2 regions of the Thalassobacillus hwangdonensis genome follow, and region 1 is predicted to be linked to the other one. Evidence: riboswitches for the same ligand, from Rfam matches in the RefSeq annotation. Region 1 holds a riboswitch; the other holds the start of a gene.

Region 1 (9,654 bases):
GTCCTTCACAATGCATATGGGTATGGGTTGTTTACTGGCGGACTCGGTCTTCACTGTGGAAGTGAAGAACTTGGAATGGCAACGGTCCCTGTTTCAGGTGGAAATACGGACAGGCAGATCACATTGATCGAAGATTTCGAGCCGACCGTCATATGTGGCACGCCATCCTACTTGTTGAATATCGCTGAACATATGGAAAATGCGGGCAAGGACCCACGTAAAACTTCATTAAAGTATGGGGTTTTCGGTGCTGAACCGTGGTCGGAAGAAATGCGTCGTACCCTTGAAGAAAAATTCGACATAAAAGCATGTGACATATATGGCTTGAGTGAAGTATTAGGACCTGGAGTCGCCATGGAATGTCATGAAGCGCAGGATGGTTTACATATTGCAGAGGACCATTTCCTGGCTGAGGTCATTGATCCGGAAACGATGGAACCTGTTCCAGAGGGGCAGGATGGTGAGCTTGTGTTTACCAGTTTGACGAAGGAAGCATTTCCTGTCATCCGCTATCGGACTGGTGACATCGCTTCCCTAACGCGCGGAACGTGTAAATGTGGACGTACGACCATTAAAATGTCACGCGTAAAAGGACGAATTGACGATATGCTGATCATTCGCGGTGTCAACGTCTTCCCATCTGAAATCGAGCACTATCTGCTTACTGTAAAAGGAATTGTCCCACATTATCAGCTGCATCTATTGAAGAAAGGCAGCATGCAGCATGTGGAACTGCAGGTGGAAGTGGATGACGGATTCTATGCAACGATTCAAGAAGACCTTAACCACCCGGATGTGAAAGAGCTGGCGAAACATATTCAAAAGGTAATGAAAAATAATTGTTTAGTGTCTGTGGATGTTAAAGTGCTTGGACCAAAATCGGTTCCGCGATCACAAGGTAAGGCAGTCCGGATAGTGGACCGCACAAATGAAGCGCTCCAAGTTTAACTTGACAGGCTCGGTTTATATGAAAGGGGGATGTTGATGGGAGATTCGATGCAATTTTTGATTTCCGGATTAACAATCGGAAGTATATACGCAATAGTTGCGCTCGGTTTTGTCACCATCTACAGCGTAACCAAAGTTATTAATCTGGCTCAGGGTGAGTTCGTCATGCTTGGCGGGATGACGATGTATTCCTTATTGAACCTTGGGCTGCCATATTTGTTCGCGTTTTTATCGACGATAGCCATCGTGGTGGTGATCGGGTGGTTATTGGAACTGACGATTGTCAGAAAAGCGAAAGGTGCAGATGCACTTAGTTTGATCATCCTTACCATCGGTGCTGCAATCTTCATTCGCGGGATTGCCAGCATGGTATGGGGCAAGGATTCTGTGAAAGTTGCTTCCTTTGCGAGCGATGAACCTGTTTCAGTAATGGGAGCTTCGATCACCCCTCAGAGCATCTGGGTAATGGTGTTCATGCTGATCATCGTTGCGGGATTATTCCTGATGATTGAGAAGACGATGCTTGGTAAAGCTTTCCGTGCATGTTCGGTAAACCCGATGGCAGCAAAGCTGATGGCGATCAGCCCGAAGAAAATGTCTTCATTCTCGTTTGCCTTAAGTGCAGGTCTTGGCGCATTGGCCGGTCTGGTCATTGCTCCGATTATCTTCCCTGCCTATGACATGGGTGTCATGCTCGGAATCAAAGGCTTTTCCGCAACGATTCTTGGTGGACTTGGAAGTGCCCCTGGTGCTGTACTTGGTGGATTGCTTCTAGGAGTGATCGAATCACTTGGTGCCGGATTCATAAGTTCAGGGATGAAAGATGCAATCGCATTCGGTTTCGTATTGATGATTCTTTTGATTCGTCCGTATGGATTACTAGGCGAAAAGAATGTTGGAAAAGGAGGGCTGTAAGTGAAACGGATTGGTATGCAACAGATGAGCTGGAAAGGGGTAGCAGCATTCACTGTATTGATCATCATTCTACCCTTTCTGCTCTCCACTTCCTTGATGATCACAAAAGCGACATTCGCCGGTATCTATACGATCGTTGCCGTAGGTCTTGGTTTATTGATGGGATTTGCAGGACAAATTTCATTGGGGCAGGCAGCATTTTATGGGGTAGGCGCATATGCAACAGCTATTTTGACTGCTACATACGGATTGAGTCCATGGGTGTCACTGATCATAGCTATTGTCGTACCTGGCCTCATTGCATATGTTCTGGGACATACAATGGCAAGACTTCATGGGTATTACCTGGCGATGGCAACATTGGCATTCGGAATCGTCATCCATGTATTGCTGGTGGAATGGAAGGGCTTGACGAATGGAGCGTCCGGGTTTTACGGCATTCCAAAAATTGAGTTGTTCGGATTTACCTTCAGACAGGGAATCGGGTACTACTACCTTGTTTGGGCAATTGCTTTAGTCATTATCATCCTTTCCCTGAACATCATTCATTCGAGAGTGGGACGCGCATTGCGTTCGATTCACGATAGTGAAGTCGCTTCAAGCTCGATGGGAGTGGATACAGGGCGATATAAAATGCAGGTATTCATCATCAGTGCGATGTTCGCTGGAGTAGCGGGATGGTTGTTTGCACACATGTCCTACAGCATTTCACCTGGCTCATTCGGACTTGATGGTTCGATATTGTTTTTGACGATGGTTGTACTTGGTGGTGCTACTACAGTCTGGGGAGCGGTTTTCGGAGCATTGCTGATTACTGCAATCAGCTCGTTCGTCCAGACGTTAGGTTCACAAATCTCCTTTATTACGAGCGATTTTGAACATGTCCTGTATGGGTTGATTCTTATGCTGGTCGTAATCTTTCTTCCGCAGGGCCTTATTCCAGCTATTTCAGGCAAACTGAAACAGGTGTTTCATTCCTCGGCGAAGAAAAAATCGAATGTCAGTACTGTAAAGGGGGATCAGAGTGCCTAATCTACTGGAAGTGAAACAGGTAACAAAGAAGTTTGGTGGCGTGGTAGCCAACAAGGATATCACTTTTTCCTTTGAAGAAGGGAACGTTGTCGGTCTGATCGGACCGAACGGTGCTGGGAAGAGTACGTTGTTTAACATGGTATCTTCCATTTTCCCACCTACAGAAGGGGAAATCTGGTTTGATGGAAAACGGATTGATCGCCTCCCGTCCTACAAAATTGCTCCGTTGGGAATTGCTCGAACGTTTCAAAACCTGCAAGTATTCAAACGGATGACGGTTTTGGAAAACGTGATGGTCGGGTTACATACGAACTCGAAATCGGGGATCTTATCCGCTGCTTTCAAGCTTCCTGGTGCCAAAAAGGAAGAACAGAAGATGTATGAGCAGGCGTGGGAAGAGCTCAAATTCGTCGGTTTGGAAGATGTAGCAGACGTGGAAGCTGGCAATCTGCCTTTAGGAAAGCTACGGCTGTTGGAGCTGGCGAGAGCGCTTGCAACACGCCCGAAGCTACTGCTGCTGGATGAAATTGCAGCAGGATTGAACCATAACGAAACAGCTGCGATGAGTGATCTGATCCTCCAGGTGAGGAAACGCGGGGTTTCCATCTTTGTTGTCGAGCATGACATGGATCTTGTGATGCGTGTCAGTGATCAGATTGTCGTGTTGGACCAAGGGGAAAAAATAGCCCAGGGGACACCGAAGGAAGTTCAGAATGATCGTCGTGTGATCGAGGCTTATCTCGGAACCGAGGAAGAAGAGGAGGAGGTGAGCTTATGAGTGGGAAAATCCTGCAGGTAGAAGGCGTATCCTTCAGTTATGGTCCAATTCAGGCCCTTGATGATGTGAACCTGCATGTGGATCAAGGCGAAATTGTCGCCTTGTTAGGAGCGAATGGAGCAGGAAAGACTACGATGCTCAACAATATCGCCGGTCTCTTGCAACCGTCAAGCGGGAAGATATCCTACCGGGATAAGGATATTACGAGTTGGGAAGCGGAAAAAATCGTTCATGATCGCTTAATCCTCGTACCTGAGCATCGACAGGTTTTCAGTACGATGTCTGTGTTGGATAATCTACTGCTTGGTTCTTACCATCATTACAAAAAGACAGGCAAGAAAGAGGTCAACAAAGAGATTGATAAGGTATTCAACCTTTTTCCGATTTTAGAGGAGCGTAAGGAACAATTGGCAGGTACACTTTCAGGAGGACAACAGCAAATGCTAGCAATCGCAAGAGCAATCATGGCAAAACCGGACCTGTTATTACTGGATGAGCCGTCTCTTGGACTTGCGCCACTCATCGTCAAGGAAGTGTTGGATTATGTCCAGCAACTGAGAGATGCATTCGGAGTGACCATTCTGTTGATTGAACAAAATGTAAGCGCTTCATTGAAAATAGCTGATCGTGGTTATGTCATGTCTCACGGCACGATTGTCCAGGAAGGTCGAGCAAAGGATTTACTACATAATCCAGAAGTGAAAGAGATTTTCCTAGGTCACACTGTGAGTTGATTGAAAATAATTGAATGGGGGAGTAAGGATGAAAAAATGGCTTAGTCTGTTGTTGATGGTCATGGTAGCTGCAGTAATGACTGCTTGTAATGAAGAAGCTCAAGGGGATTCCGATGTGTATAAGATCGGGGCAATCTACTCAAAGACTGGACCAGGAAGTCCGCTTGGGGAACCGGAGTGGAATGCTACAAAGCTGCTTGAGAAGAAGATCAATGATGAAGGCGGAATCGATGGGAAGAAGGTAGAAATCATTCTGGCAGATGATGAATCGACGCCGGAAAAAGCAATGGAAGAAATGAACAGTATGATCCATGATGAAGATGTCCTGGCTGTCGTAGGATCGACGACTACTGGAGCAAGCCTGGCAATGAAAGGGATTGCAATGGACAATGAAGTACCACTGATCTCTGCAGGAGCTGCGGTAAGTATCGTGTCCCCTGTCGAAGAATCGAAATGGGTATTCAAAACACCTCACTCCGATGCACACGCTGTCGAGCGAATCTATATGCACCTGCAGAATGAAGGCATGAACAAGATTGCTGTTCTGGCAGATTCCAATGCTTTCGGAGCAAGTGGTGTCGAACAGCTGGAAGCACTTGCTGGCGACTATGGCATGGAGATCGTCATCAAAGAAAGCTATAATACGGACGATCCGGATATGAAAACGCAGCTGACGAAGATTGATAGTTCAGACGCACAGGCGATGGTTGTCTGGGGAACGAACCCAGGTCCTGCAATTATTGCAAAGAACAGTAAGGAGCTTGGCATGGACATTCCGTACATTGGAAGCCATGGTATTGCAAAACAGTCGTTTATCGACCTGGCTGGAGATGCAGCGGAAGGTGTGACGATACCTACAGGAAAACTGCTCTTCCCGACACAAATTCCAGAGGATGACGAGCAGTATGATGTCATTTCCAGTTTCTACGATGAGTACACTGCAGAATATGATAGTGAACCAACCAACTTCGGTTCTTATGGTTACGATAATTTGATGTTGGTTGTAGAAGCGCTTAAATCAGGTGCCACAGACCGCGAAGCTATTCGAGACTACTTGGAAAATGATGTAGATGGTTACGTAGGTGCTACTGGAATCTTCTCCTTCAGTGACAAAGATCATAATGGGCTGGAAGCAGACAGTATGGTACTTGCTGAAGTGAAAGATGGTAAATGGATGTTGAAAGAATAAAAGCCATTTAAGGGACATCATCGTGATGTCCCTTAACTATACACTTTAAGAAAAAACAGGAGGAATGAGGAATGAAGGAAGCAGTACTCGATCGTGTGAATGCAGATCCATATGCAAAGTTTCTTGGGATTTCCGTTGATCATGTAGGTGAAGGAGAAGCGAAGGCGTCGATGACGATTACTGAAAACCATATGAATTTTCACGGAGCTGCGAATGGAGGGGCCATTTTTTCGTTGGCTGATGTAGTATTTGCGATTGCAAGTAATTCGTACGGACAGACTGCCGTCGGAATCAACGTCAATATGAATTACATGCGTGCTGGGATGCTGGGGGACACAGTTACAGCGACCGCTACTGAGGAATCGAAGAATCCAAAGCTCGGACTGTACAGGATGATTGTCAAAAATCAGCATGGAGAACTGTTGGCGACAGCCGATGGGATGGTCTACCGTAAGAAAGAACAGTTTGCATAAGGATTTTACAGAATGTTTCTAAATGACTATGACAACCTCTGTTTCATTTGTTAAGATGAAGACGACCAAATAAAATTCAATACTTAATGATTTACTACTAGGGGTGCCCATGCATGGGCTGAGAGGAAGCGAATGAGCTTCCGACTCTTATGGACCTGATCTGGTTAATACCAGCGTAGGGAAGTAGTTGGACGAAAGTCTATTCACTTTTCCTATTTAGCCAGGTTCTAATACAGAACCTGGCTTTTTATTGTTTGGTCGACGGTCCAGATGCCATGCAGGCTCCTGAAAAGGGGGTGTTTAAAATAAATCGGACACGTTTATTGACGACGATGGCGGTGCTTGTAGCCCTCGGTACATTGGGGGCGCAGTTCCTTTGGTTTCCAGCAGGAATTGCGAAAGCTTACCCAGTCCAGCATGCGGTCAACGTAATAGCAGCCATTACCTTAGGACCGTTGCCTGCCGTCATCATTGCGTTCATGATCGGGCTCATTCGTAATCTGCTCGGACTTGGCTCGCTGCTTGCGTTTCCAGGCGGGATGATTGGTGCGTTTCTGGCAGGATTCCTGTATCAGAAGCTCGGTAAAAAGGGATGGGCTGCAGCTGGTGAAGTCTTTGGTACTGGTGTAGTTGGTGCACTATTCGCCGTGCCATATGCAAAAATTCTGATGGGGACCACATTCGGAGCGTTTTTCTTTATGCCATCATTCCTTGTGAGCAGTGTGACAGGGGCAATGCTTGGATGGCTGGTCCTATCCAGAGTAAAACAGGAACACTTACTTCATAACTATTAAACATCGAAACTACTAGGGGTGCTTTTCGAAGCTGAGATAAGGAGATTCCTTGATCCCTTGGAACCTGATCAGGATAATGCCTGCGTAAGGGAAGTAGTCGGGAGATACTCTTCTTTATTTCTCTACATTTTACTTTTCCTCAACGCAGCTTCCTGAAAAACATGAGGAGGCAAAAACGATGCGTTTCACTGAAATTCTTCGTAAAGAAAATGATGACCTTTTCCAACTGATTTTCAATCACCCATTTGTCGATGGAATCGGAAAGGGCGATGTACCGAAAGAAGCATTAACCCACTATATCAAAGCGGATTACGAATATTTGAATGCCTTCATGCATGTGTATGGACTGGCAATCGCAAAATCATCAGCGCGTGAAGACATAGCATATTTCAATGACCAGATCGGGTTTGTACTGAACAGTGAAATCCATCCGCACAACAATTTCTGCGAACAGATCGGTGTGAGCTATGAGGAGCTCCAAGGGTATCCCTTACCACCGACAGCAGACCATTACGTCAAGCACATGCTTTATCATGCGCATACCGGCAATCTCGGGGAAATTCTGGGTGCACTGTTGCCATGTCCCTGGACGTACTTGGAAATTGGAAAAGAATTGGTGGAGAAATATCGCCCGGATACGGCCCACCCGTTCAACGAGTGGATTCAATTTTATGCGGATCAGGAAGTCGAACAGGTGACAGACAAGCTTCGTGCACGATTGGACGAAGTGGCAGCTGAAGCTTCTGATAAAGAGCGGACTCGAATGAAAGATGCTTTCCGTAAGAGCTGTCAGCTGGAATTGGCTTTTTGGGAAATGGCCTATACGTGTGAACAGTGGCCGGCACATGAGGCGGTGATCAAATGAGTAGACGCATCCCCTGTTCGCTGACGATTGCCGGGACCGACCCGAGTGGTGGTGCTGGAATCCAGGCAGACCTTAAAACCTTTCAGGAATTGAAAAGCTACGGAATGTCCGTGATCACGTCCGTCGTTGCGCAAAACACAACAGGTGTCCAGGATATTCACCACCTTCCGATTGGAATGCTGGAGGCACAGTTGGATTCGATTCGTTCTGACATGCCTGTTCATGCAGTGAAAACAGGGATGATCGCCAATCGAGAGATGATGAAGCGAATCGGTGAATGGCTCAAAGATGAGTCTTCACCATATGTGATGGACCCGGTCATGGTAGCCCAAAGCGGAGACCCGCTCATCCAACCGGAAGCGCGCCAATTTTTACGGGAAAATCTGCTGCCATTGACTGCTATCGTCACTCCTAATATTCCTGAAGCGGAAGACATCATCGGTGAAAAGATTACGACACTTGAAGATATGAAGCTTGCTGCAGAAAGCATCGTGAAAAGTTTCGGAGCAGGAGCTGCCCTTATAAAAGGTGGCCATATGGAAGGTGAAGCCATCGATTATTTATTCGATGGTACAACGATGCATGTGTTCTCATCTGATCGGGTTGAAACGAAAAACACCCATGGAACGGGATGTACGTACTCAGCAGCGATTACGGCATATTTAAGCCAAGGCGTTCCGTTGGTGGATGCCGTCGAGAAAGCGAAAAATTATGTAACAGCAGCGATCCGTCACTCCTTTTCGCTAGGTAAGGGTAGCGGACCAACAAATCATTGGGCAACACGCGAGGAGGTTTTTCATTATGAATGAACAAATACTACAGGAGGTCCGGGAAAAGCAGCCGTTGATTCATCACCTGACAAATCAAGTAGTCATGAACTTTACGGCAAACGGATTGCTCTCTTTCGGAGGCACACCGATCATGGCAAAAGAGGTGGAAGAGGCTGGGGACATGGCTTTCCTTGCTGATGGCGTGCTGATCAACATCGGAACGGTCACTTCAAATGAAGTTGATGCCATGATAAAGGCTGGTAAGGCAGCGAATGAAAAGGGAATCCCGGTAGTGCTTGATCCTGTAGGAGTGGCTGCTACTTCTTTTCGAAAAAATGTGATAGATAAGCTCTTGAAGGAAGTCCGATTCACTGCGATCAAAGGAAATGCTGGTGAAATGGGAGCATTGGTTGGTGAACAATTAGAAACAAAAGGTGTAGACGCTGTTGGCGAAGGGGATTCGGAAGCAATTGCACAGCAGGTGGCACAGACCTATAAGACAGTGGCAGTCGTAACTGGAGCCAAGGATGTCATCCATGATGGAGAGACATGCCGAATCAATGAAACTGGTCATCCTATTCTCGCAAAAGTGACTGGCGGAGGGTGTCTGCTCGGTTCCATTCTCACAGCCTGCTTGACAACCTCAGGGAGTAGATTGGACCAAGCTTACACAGCTGTAGCTTTTTACGGTGCATCTGCCGCTCATGCTGCATCATCTGCAGAGGTAAACGGATCAGGCAGTTTTGTACCAGTTTTCATAGATTCGCTGAGTGCAGAAGTGAAGGAACTGCGGGCATGAGCAAAGACCTGTATTCAAAATTAAGAAAGTATTTTGTGATGGGGAGCCAGAACTGTGATCGAGATTCTTGCGAAGTATTGGAAGAGGCTGTCCGTGCAGGTATTACAGCTTTTCAGTATCGTGAAAAAGGGCAGGGATCTCTAGAAGGTGCTGAAAAATTGGCACTCGGCAGGAAACTCAGGGAGATTTGCAGGAAACATGGCATTTTGTTTTTTGTGAATGATGATGTTGAGCTTGTCGATCCTCTAGAAGCAGATGGGATCCACGTTGGTCAGGATGACCTTTCCGCAGAAGAGCTCCGGCGCCGATTTCCTGATCGGATCATCGGTCTTTCCATTTCGAATCTGGCTGAACTTG
Region 2 (9,654 bases), on a different contig from region 1:
TCCAGCTCATCTAAATGACCACGGAATTCTCCACCAGGGTAAAATTCAAATTCCTGCACGTATCCTAAACGCTTGGAATATTCCATTTCCACTTTACGCATCTGGAATCCGAGCTCTTTCTCTACTGCGTCCAACACATTCAAAACATAAGGATGCGCAGATACCGAGATGGGATCTCGATCATTCGGATCAAGGCCTCTCGGGATATCCAGTCCTGTTTCGAACCAGACAGGAATCCGATTCATCGTAACAGGGGTTTGGTATGGGAGAATGACGGAAAAAGGTACTACCTTCTCTTCCTGCTCACCGATAGTAATGTTCTGAGCAACATGGTACCTCTTCAGTTCCACTCGTTCTTTCACTTTCCGGTCGTTTACCTCACGTACAGCCTCCGTCATCAAAAATACACGGATGCCGTCAATCTGCTGCTCGACGTTCCCTCCAGTGATTACGATGCGTCCGCTCACTTCTTCTCCAGGAAGGAATTGATCTTTCTCCAGCTGTAGGTCCACCTTTGCTGCGCCTACCCCCATACTTGCCATCATTTTCTTAAACATATACTCACCTCATTTATTTTTTGTTGAGACTTTTGAATGACTCCTTTTTAAATCTATTCTGCAAGTCCGTGGAATTTCCCTTTTTACTGTCACCACTTCAAATGTTTTATTTTTTCCATTATGGGAATCTTGTCTATGAAAACAAACCTAGAAAGGATGTTAGGAAATGAAGCCTTTTTTAAGAGAATACACAAATGATGAAAAATTGATGGAAGACGTAAAGAAAATTAAAGAGGAAGGCATAGATAAAAACCATGTCTATGTGCTGTCCCATGATGATGATCGTACAGAAAGGATAGCTAAAAACGCGGGCGCAAATACAATCGGTTTTTCCGAGCAGGACTTCAAGAGCGCAGTCGGAAACCTGTTCAGTAAAAAAGGTGATGAATTGAGGACGAAACTTCAGGAAATCGGATTCTCCGAGCATGAAGCAGAAACATACGAAGAAGATATGGACGAAGGAAAAGTACTATTGATCGTAACAGATGATAAAGCTAGCCGTTTATTTGCATAAGTGAAAGACCCGATCAGATTCTGATCGGGTCTCTTTATTTAGACTAGGTTCCAGGGCGGGAAATTGAGGTTCGCCCGTAAATCTAGATTTTCGCTCATAAATCAGAAATTCCGCTCACAAATTCGAAATATCGCTCATAAACACCTCAAAACCGCTCACAAACCTGAGATTTCGCCCATAAACACCAGAGCCCAGATCAAGCACCAGCATTAAAATCAATAAGTGGTGAACCAGAACAGCTTCTGAATTCGATATGTCGCATTTCTAAGGAACGTAAGGTTATCCTGATATTCATGATAGTCGGCAGTGTAGTGACCGTCTTCATTCGACCAGATCCTGTTGAAATAAGCGTTGACCTCCTGGAATACTTCTTCTTCAGATGGTCCGGTTATTTTCACATCCGCTTCCAAATTCAGATCGTCCAGATTCCGGTTCGTATAGTTGGCGGATCCGCCAATAATCACATCTTCTTCCGGCTTATCAACATATAACAATTTGGTGTGGAATTGTTCGATATTGACATCGTACCACCTGAGATTCATATTCTCACTGTCCAGGTCATTCAGTTCACTTGCAACAGGCAAGTTCGGCAGCCCTGTCTTCTCATGGCCAAAGGCTGTTTTATTCGGGTCCATCACGATATTGACTGTAGCTCCCCGTTTAGCTGCATCCTTCAATAATTCAATCACTGTCCGATCGGCAAGGTAATACATTCCAAGCCAGACGGTGTCCTCTTCTTTTACATTCTCAAGGGTTTCAATCACCCCATCATAGATTTTACCTTCTGTAAGGAATTGTGCCTTTAAAGGTCCGGAAGTCTCTTCGAACTCGAGTTCATCAATATCAGGAAAGTCCGCTTCGCCTGAGTAATCAACAACCGCTTTTTCTGCTTCCAGAATGTCCTTGATGATCGGTCCTGTCACTTTGAACGAAACGTTTTCATGGAAACCACTCGCATTGTGCGGGTTAGCCGTCTGAACGATCGCAGCGTCTTCCGTTACCAATACTTTACGGTGATTCGCTTTGATATTCATCAATTTCATATAAGACCGCAATGTGACATCGGGGGCATTTTTAGCGAAAGGATTGGCAATCCATCCGTCACCCTCCTGACCGAACCATTGGATGAATGTACGCCACAGTGATGAATATAGAGGATTCGAGTCGCGCAGCTCATTCAGATCCGTAATGACAACATCGACCCCATTATCACGCAGTCGATCGATCGCTTTCGATTCATAAGAGTGATACACCGTATTTACCGGGTCCGTGATGAACACGGCCTTCAAATCCGGATGCTTCTCTTTCTGTGCTATGATAGCATTTGTAAGATTTTCAGATATTTCGGGGAAATTATATTTCCCATCGGTATATCCATTGAACAAAAACATATCTGCTACGATGAATTCCTCCGCTTCCCCGATCGTCCTGTACAATTCCTGGAACACCTGTCGCTCCTGGACATGCTCACCAGCCGCATTTTCGTATGTCAGATCATAAAAGAACTCGATATCATTCAGCTCATGAACTTCGCCTTCATAGGAAATCCCATCCGGTAACGGTTTGAATGCTGTATGATATGCAATGACAACTCCTAAGTAAATCATGAATGCGATAAGTACCCATACTTTCTTCTTCTTAAAAAACCTGCGTATCCGCCCCAAACATTCCGCCCCCATTTTCGTATTATATCTACCTTCTATTTACACCAATAAATGGAGATTCAAACATGGGTAATTATTCCTCAGACGAAGCACATGAATTGCATAAGAGTTTCCCATCAACATGTTCTCCATCCAAGAAGCCATCCCGGCAATATACATTGTTCCCACATCGCTCACATTCACCGACAAGTTCGATCATCGACAGGCTCCTTCCTTTCGACTTCTTTTTATCTACACTAACACAAAAGCCTCCTCACCAAGGGTGAGAAGGCTTGATCGTAAGCTTATGCCTGATTTCTTACTTCATTCGTATTCGTATAGGTTGAAACGTTATCGTTATTCAATAAGATCCTTGGCTGCTTGGCAAACAGGAAGCCAAGTCCGATCGCACAGATGATGGCAGATGGAAGCATGTAGGATCCATTGTAGACAAGAGAATAGATCCAGACAGGTCCTTCTGCATACTCTGCAAAAAATACGATTCCTGCAATATAGTGAGCAAGAAACCGGAACGTACTGCCTACAAAAATCCCCAATGAAACATATGTCCAGAACTTTTTCATTTTCTTCTCGCGCAATGCATTACGCACACCTGCTGCAAATAGACCAGCCAAGCCTAGTACCGTAAAGGCAAAACCATAATCGATGAGCCCTTGAAGCGGCGTATAGATCTGTCCTCCGGTCAATACTTGGAACAAGCCGTATAAGAAACCGGAAAGCAATCCACCTTTAATTCCCCATCGGAACGCGACGAGGAAAATCGGGATCATCGCAAAGGAGATCGATCCTCCTTGAGGCAGTTTCACCGCTGGAATCAAGTCCAGCATCGTCGCCATCGCTGCAAAGATGGCAACCTCCACCATGAATAGTACTCGCTTATTTCTCATTTGTTCCCACTCCCCTTAATTTTTGGCAACAAAAAAAGCAATGCCAAGGGGAAGCTTCCTGATGGACGGGTCCCGTAAATGCATTGCACCATCAAAAAAGCCACCATTCCTACGCTAGAATTAACTAACAGGTTCGAAGGGTCTGAACGGATGTCCACTCTCAGCCATTAAAGGCTCCCCTTGAGGGCTTTGAAACCTATGCTTTTTTTGCTTATATCTATTATAACAAATCACAGAACCTAATCAACGTTGATTAATAAAGCTGATTGAATACTTCGGCAACCTTCTCTACTACAAAGCTGCTCTGGCCTCTGTCTTTCACATCTTCCACCATCATGGCAATGAGCAGCTCAGGTGATTCAGTTGGATACCCTACGAACCAGCCATTCTCTTTTCCATCTTCATCATCTTTTGAAGTTTTCAATTCGGCTGTACCTGTTTTGCCTGACAATCGAATATCGGCTTCTGCTGCGTCTCCTGCTGTGCCTGCAGAATCATTGACCACTCCATCTAAAGCTTGGCGGATTAAGTCCGAATACTCTGTATTCATTGCATTCTCTTTCCATATTGCAGGAGTGCTTTCACCGGATAACAGGACAGGCTCCAGTATATTACCTTCATTGAATAATGGTGTATAGCTCGCAGCCAGATGAAGTGACGACATTTCCAGTTCACCTTGACCATAGGATGTATCCGCCTGAAGCACTTCACTTGTCAATTCATTGTTGCTGGACACCTGGGAAGCTTCTACCGGATAACCTTTTGAAGGAGTTTCTGTGAAACCGAACCTTTTATACGCATTTACAAGCTCTGAACCTTCCATCCTTAGTGCTGCCCGTGCGAAAAAGATGTTATCCGAGCGGATTAAAGCCGTTTTCACGTCCACTTCACCATCTAAGCCGTGGACACGTGTAACCGAATTACCGCCCCATGACTCATCTTTTTTCCAAGTTGAGCCTTCAATCGTCATCGTCTCCTCAGGTTTGATTGCTCCATTTGAGAGCAGAATCGCTGCACTGATCGGCTTTAAAGTCGATCCAGGTGCGTAGGTAGCAGCAAACCGATTCAAATTGTTTTCATTTGTAGGCATTTCGACGTTCTGTGCCGCTTTATTCGGATCGAAAGCAGGCGTACTTACGAGCGCCTTCGTTTCACCGGTCTGAGGATTAATGGCAGCTGCATGTCCGGTATCTCCTTTCAACGATGCATACAGCTCATTTTGAATAGTCGTATCAATGGTAAGGGTGACATCTTCTCCATTGGTGACTGGTTTTTCAGCTATAGTCACTTTACTGGTCTTTTCCTCTTCACTTTCCGTCTCACGTTCTGCATAGATCGTGTATCCAGGTGCACCATGGAGCTTTTCTTCATAAAGTTGTTCCACGCCTCTTGCACCGATCTTACTGTTCGCGTGATAATTCACCGCCGTTTCTTCATCCATATTATCAAGATCTTCAGCCGTAATCGGTGCAACATAACCGATCAGGTGTGCCGCTGCTTTTCCTAAGGGATAATAGCGAATATTCGGCTCTTTTTTCCAATCAATTGGTGCGATTTCTTTAGCATCATTCAGCAACTCTTCCTCTGAAGGGTGGACATTCCTTAATGGTACCAACAGGTGAGGCTGCACCCAGCCCGCATTCAATGCCTTGTCAATCTGTTCCACACTCAGTCCCAGGACAGATGCGATTTCTTCTTTTTCCTTCTCCTCATCAGTGAACCTTTCAGGTACGACACCGACACTATAAAAGTCTTCATTGATGGCAAGTCCATTTCCATTCTTATCGAAAATTTCTCCCCTGACTGGGTCCACCTTATTCAAACCAAGCTTTTCTCCATTAGCGATCTGCGGGAAGATATATCCCCGATCCCATGTTACATTCCAAGTCATTTCTTCACTTTCTTCATCAATTGGCTGCTTGACCATTGCAGCTTCATAATCAAATGTTATCTTACCAGCCATCGAATTCATTTCCACCTGGAAAGGAATACGAACTTCCTTTACATCTTCTTCCCTTTCTTCTTCGGGTGGTGTGTCATCAAAGGACACCTTTACATCGGTGATCTTAAAATCATCATAGACTTTTTGAAAATATGTAACAGCTTCTTCTTTACCATATGTTTCTCTGGCATTGTTGCTGATCATTTCATACATGTCTTCGAACTTCTGCTCTTCCCAGAGAGAAGTATATTCGGAAAACCTTTCCTCAGGAGTCACTTCTTTTTCTTCCTCCTGACATGCAACTAATAAGAAAAACGATAGAATCAGTACCATCATACTAAGAATACGTCTCATGATATCCTCCTTCTGGAAACTTGATGATTCTATTATCTTATCATATTTCATTGGAGGGTTGTGATTTGACACTAGTACGTTGCATCGCTAAAGTATATGGAGGACTTATACTCATCATGAATGGAGGTTTACGATGCAATCGAACAACAGGAATAAGCGTGCATTTTTGCCATTTATTTTGTTCTTAGCATTATTCTTAGGCTCTGGTATTCTTACTGGAGATTTTTATAAAATGCCGATACTTGTAGCAGCTCTGTTAGCTGCCGGTTTTTCATTAGCCCAAAATAGAAAGAAACCGTTGATGGAAAAGGTAGAGGAATTCGCTAAAGGCGCTGGCCACCCGGATATCATGATCATGGTGTTCATCTTTATTCTTGCAGGTGCATTCTCGGAAGTGGCCACCCAAATGGGAGCAGTCGAATCAACAGTCAATTTGGCGTTGAGTGTGCTGCCACAAGGTCTTATCATTGCCGGGTTGTTCATCATCGGAGGGTTTGTGTCGATTTCGATGGGTACTTCCACCGGTACGATTGCTGCACTGGCTCCAATCGGAGTAGGAATCAGTGGTGAAACAGAAATTTCACTAGCCCTTTCCATGGCAGCTGTCGTCGGAGGTGCAATGTTCGGGGACAACCTTTCGATCATATCGGATACAACGATTGCAGCTGTCCGGACACAGAAAACGGAAATGAAGGACAAGTTCAAAGTCAACTTCTTCATCGTCCTTCCAGCAGCTATCGTGACAGCCGTCCTGCTTGTAGTATTCACTTTTGGAAGTACTGGTTCAGTAGAAGCAGAATCCTTTGTATGGTACAAGATCCTCCCTTACCTCGGAGTGCTGGGATTTGCCATTGCAGGTCTGAATGTGATGCTGGTGCTTGCTGGTGGTATCCTTCTCGCTGGAATCATCGGGCTAATGGATGGCAGTTTCGGCATCAGTGGTTTTACAGGAGCAATGACAGATGGAATCAACAGTATGGCTGAACTGATCTTCCTGACGTTGCTTATCGGCGGAATGGTTGCGATGCTTCGGAATAATGGAGGACTTGAGTACCTATTGAGTGTCATGACGAAACGGATCCGTTCCAAAAAAGGTGCCGAACTAAGTATTGCTGGTTTAGTGAGTTCCACGAACCTGTCTACTGCGAATAACACGATTTCGATCATTACGACTGGTCAACTGGCAAGAAATGTTTCTGATCAATATGGAATCGATCGCAGAAAAACAGCAAGCCTGCTGGATATCTTCTCCTGCAGCGTCCAAGGGTTGATTCCATATGGAGCTCAGTTACTGGCAGCGGCTCAGTTCGCGAAGATTTCACCAGTGGAAATCATCCCTTACTCTTTCTATCCGATTCTCATTGCGATCTCCGGCTTGATTGCAATCTTTATCGGTTACCCGAAATTCAAGAAAACCGTAAACAATTAATAAGAAGCTTGAGCTCTTTCATACAGGGCTCAAGCTTTTTTTCTTTGGCTCTATGGGTCCTTGCCAATTCAGTGAAAAAGGGCGGCGGGGAAACTACTCGCTTTCCTATGGGGGAGCTGGCGAGCCTCCTCGGTCGTTTTACTCCCTGTGGGGTCTCGCCTAGGCCCTTCTCCCATGGGAGTCTCGCAGTTTCCCCGCCACCCTCTGTTGTTTGTAGTTAACGCCCCTGCCACTGTATGATTTTTAAAAATTTCAGGTTAGAAGAATTGTAATTCGATGTTTCAGTAGCCTGACAAGTGTAAGAAAACTATCTACATTTTATCTGTGAGTACATGGCAACAAAAACAAGTGCAGTAAGAATAAACACTTAACAGAAATTGTAAGATAGTAAAAAGCTAGATAGGGGTGAATGGATGAAAAATGTTTTGATTTTCGCAGACCCAGGTGTGGATGATGCATTTGCACTGATGTATGCCTTACTTCATCCAGAAATAAATATTACCGGTATCGTAAGCGGCTACGGTAATGTCAGCCAAGTGGATGCACTGAAAAACGCAGCCTATCTACTTAACTTAGCTGATCGGAAGGACATCCCGCTTATTAGCGGGGCAACGGGCCCCCTCTCCGGAACACCACCGGAGTACTTCTATAATATTCACGGTGAAAAGGGACTCGGCGGAATAGAACCCCTCTATCCGAGTCCTTCTTTCCTGTATCCTTTTCCAACGATATTCGATATCATTTCCACGTACAAAGACGACCTGACGATCGTTAATTTATCCCGCATGACAACACTTGCGATGTGTTTTCTGCAGCCGAACAACAACCTTCAAGATGTTGATGAAATAATCGTGATGGGAGGGGCATTCCTCGTACCAGGAAACGCCACTCCTCTGGCTGAAGCGAACGTTTACGGCGATCCGGATGCTGCGGAAATCGTTGCAAGAAATGGGCAGCAGCTTACGTTTGTACCACTGAATATCAGTAATCGTGCCGTCATATCCAAAGAAATCATCAAGTATGTAAAACAATTCCCAACTCCCTTTTCCTCCATCATCGAGCCGATTTTATCCTACTACAGTAAACAGTACAAACCGATTCTTCCCACAATAAACGGTGCTCCACTGCATGATGTCACGCTTTTATCCTACCTTTTGAACAAATCCCGTTATTCTGTCGTTCAAAAACAGATCTTCGTCTTAACAGCCGGTCCATCGAAAGGGATGACCTACGCAGATTTCAGAGCTGTACCCGAACCACTACCTTTCTATCCTATAAATAAAATGATTCTAGATTTTGATGCAGGCTGGTTTGTTCAGGACTTTATCAACGTTTTATCCGGCCAACAAAAAAACGCGTAGAATAGCCGCAGCTATTCTACACGTATAGTAAACTTACATTTTTGATACGATTTCTGCTAACCAGGCGGTCAATACCGCGGCATACGTTCCGACGACATTACCTACGATTCCCATCAACAATCCTACGGGAGCCAATGCTGGTTGGAATACGGAAGCTACTACCGGTGCGGAACTTGTCCCACCGATGTTACCCTGAGACCCGACAGCCACGAAGAAAAGTGGTGCACGAAGCAGTCGTGCCATCATGAAGATAATGATGATATGGATGGCAAGCCAAACGACACCCATCAGAATGTATGCAGGCGCTTCAACTACTGCTGCCAGATTCGCTTTTGCGCCAATCGTAGTCAATAATAGATAGATTCCTGCATAACCGATGTTACTTGCACCGTAATCATCTAATTTACGTACCTTTGTGAAAGAGAAGAGTATTCCTACAAGGGAAATGATCATAATCGTCCAAGTCCCCGCTGAAAGGACAGAGGTTTCCGGTAATTGTTCAGCAATTTTACGAACAACATAAGCTACTCCGAAACCAAGCCCAATGATACCAAGTAATTGAGGGACTTCAAGTGGCTTTGCACGCTTTTGTGCAATTTCACCAATTTGAGCGTTGATCTTCTCGACCACGCTATTATCCGCTTTGTTCCATTTATTGAACTGTGTCTGGTACCCTGCCAGTGCGATCATGATTCCCATCCAGCTGTAACCAACAACTGTATCGACGACGATGATCGGCGTCAGTACATCCTGCGGGGTTCCGGTTGCCTCTACCAAAGCTGCCATATTCGCAGAACCACCGATCCAGCTACCAGCTAGAGCCGCTACGCCTGTCCATGCATCTACCGGCAACCAAGGCTGGAAGATAGCAAGCGCGATTGGACCACCAAGTACTACCCCGACTGTACCTGATAGGAAAAGGAACAACGCCTTCGGTCCCAAACGC

The links. Region 1 has a riboswitch for thiamine pyrophosphate ahead of thiW (energy coupling factor transporter S component ThiW). Riboswitches for the same ligand answer to the same signal wherever they lie in the genome.
Region 2: it holds a riboswitch for thiamine pyrophosphate, as region 1 does, so the genes downstream of both, thiT (energy-coupled thiamine transporter ThiT) here and thiW (energy coupling factor transporter S component ThiW) in region 1, are expected to answer to the same signal.

What each region holds. Positions count from the first base shown of each region.
Region 1 covers NZ_JBHTKL010000006.1:102,479-112,132, reverse strand. Annotated here, with positions in the region: gene ACFQ2J_RS16030 (phenylacetate--CoA ligase family protein) at 1-948, shown strand, start outside; gene ACFQ2J_RS16025 (branched-chain amino acid ABC transporter permease) at 985-1,863, shown strand; gene ACFQ2J_RS16020 (branched-chain amino acid ABC transporter permease) at 1,864-2,895, shown strand; gene ACFQ2J_RS16015 (ABC transporter ATP-binding protein) at 2,888-3,673, shown strand; gene ACFQ2J_RS16010 (ABC transporter ATP-binding protein) at 3,670-4,407, shown strand; gene ACFQ2J_RS16005 (ABC transporter substrate-binding protein) at 4,436-5,596, shown strand; gene ACFQ2J_RS16000 (hotdog fold thioesterase) at 5,668-6,069, shown strand; TPP riboswitch at 6,159-6,268, shown strand; gene thiW (energy coupling factor transporter S component ThiW) at 6,375-6,863, shown strand; TPP riboswitch at 6,868-6,972, shown strand; gene tenA (thiaminase II) at 7,042-7,728, shown strand; gene thiD (bifunctional hydroxymethylpyrimidine kinase/phosphomethylpyrimidine kinase) at 7,725-8,537, shown strand; gene thiM (hydroxyethylthiazole kinase) at 8,530-9,297, shown strand; gene thiE (thiamine phosphate synthase) at 9,294-9,654, shown strand, end outside.
Region 2 covers NZ_JBHTKL010000001.1:324,244-333,897, reverse strand. Annotated here, with positions in the region: gene ACFQ2J_RS01795 (sporulation protein) at 1-557, opposite strand, end outside; gene ACFQ2J_RS01790 (general stress protein) at 724-1,071, shown strand; gene ACFQ2J_RS01785 (phospholipase D family protein) at 1,287-2,735, opposite strand; gene thiT (energy-coupled thiamine transporter ThiT) at 3,020-3,622, opposite strand; TPP riboswitch at 3,712-3,813, opposite strand; gene ACFQ2J_RS01775 (penicillin-binding transpeptidase domain-containing protein) at 3,876-5,918, opposite strand; gene ACFQ2J_RS01770 (Na+/H+ antiporter NhaC family protein) at 6,052-7,347, shown strand; gene ACFQ2J_RS01765 (nucleoside hydrolase) at 7,761-8,708, shown strand; gene ACFQ2J_RS01760 (DUF819 family protein) at 8,742-9,654, opposite strand, start outside.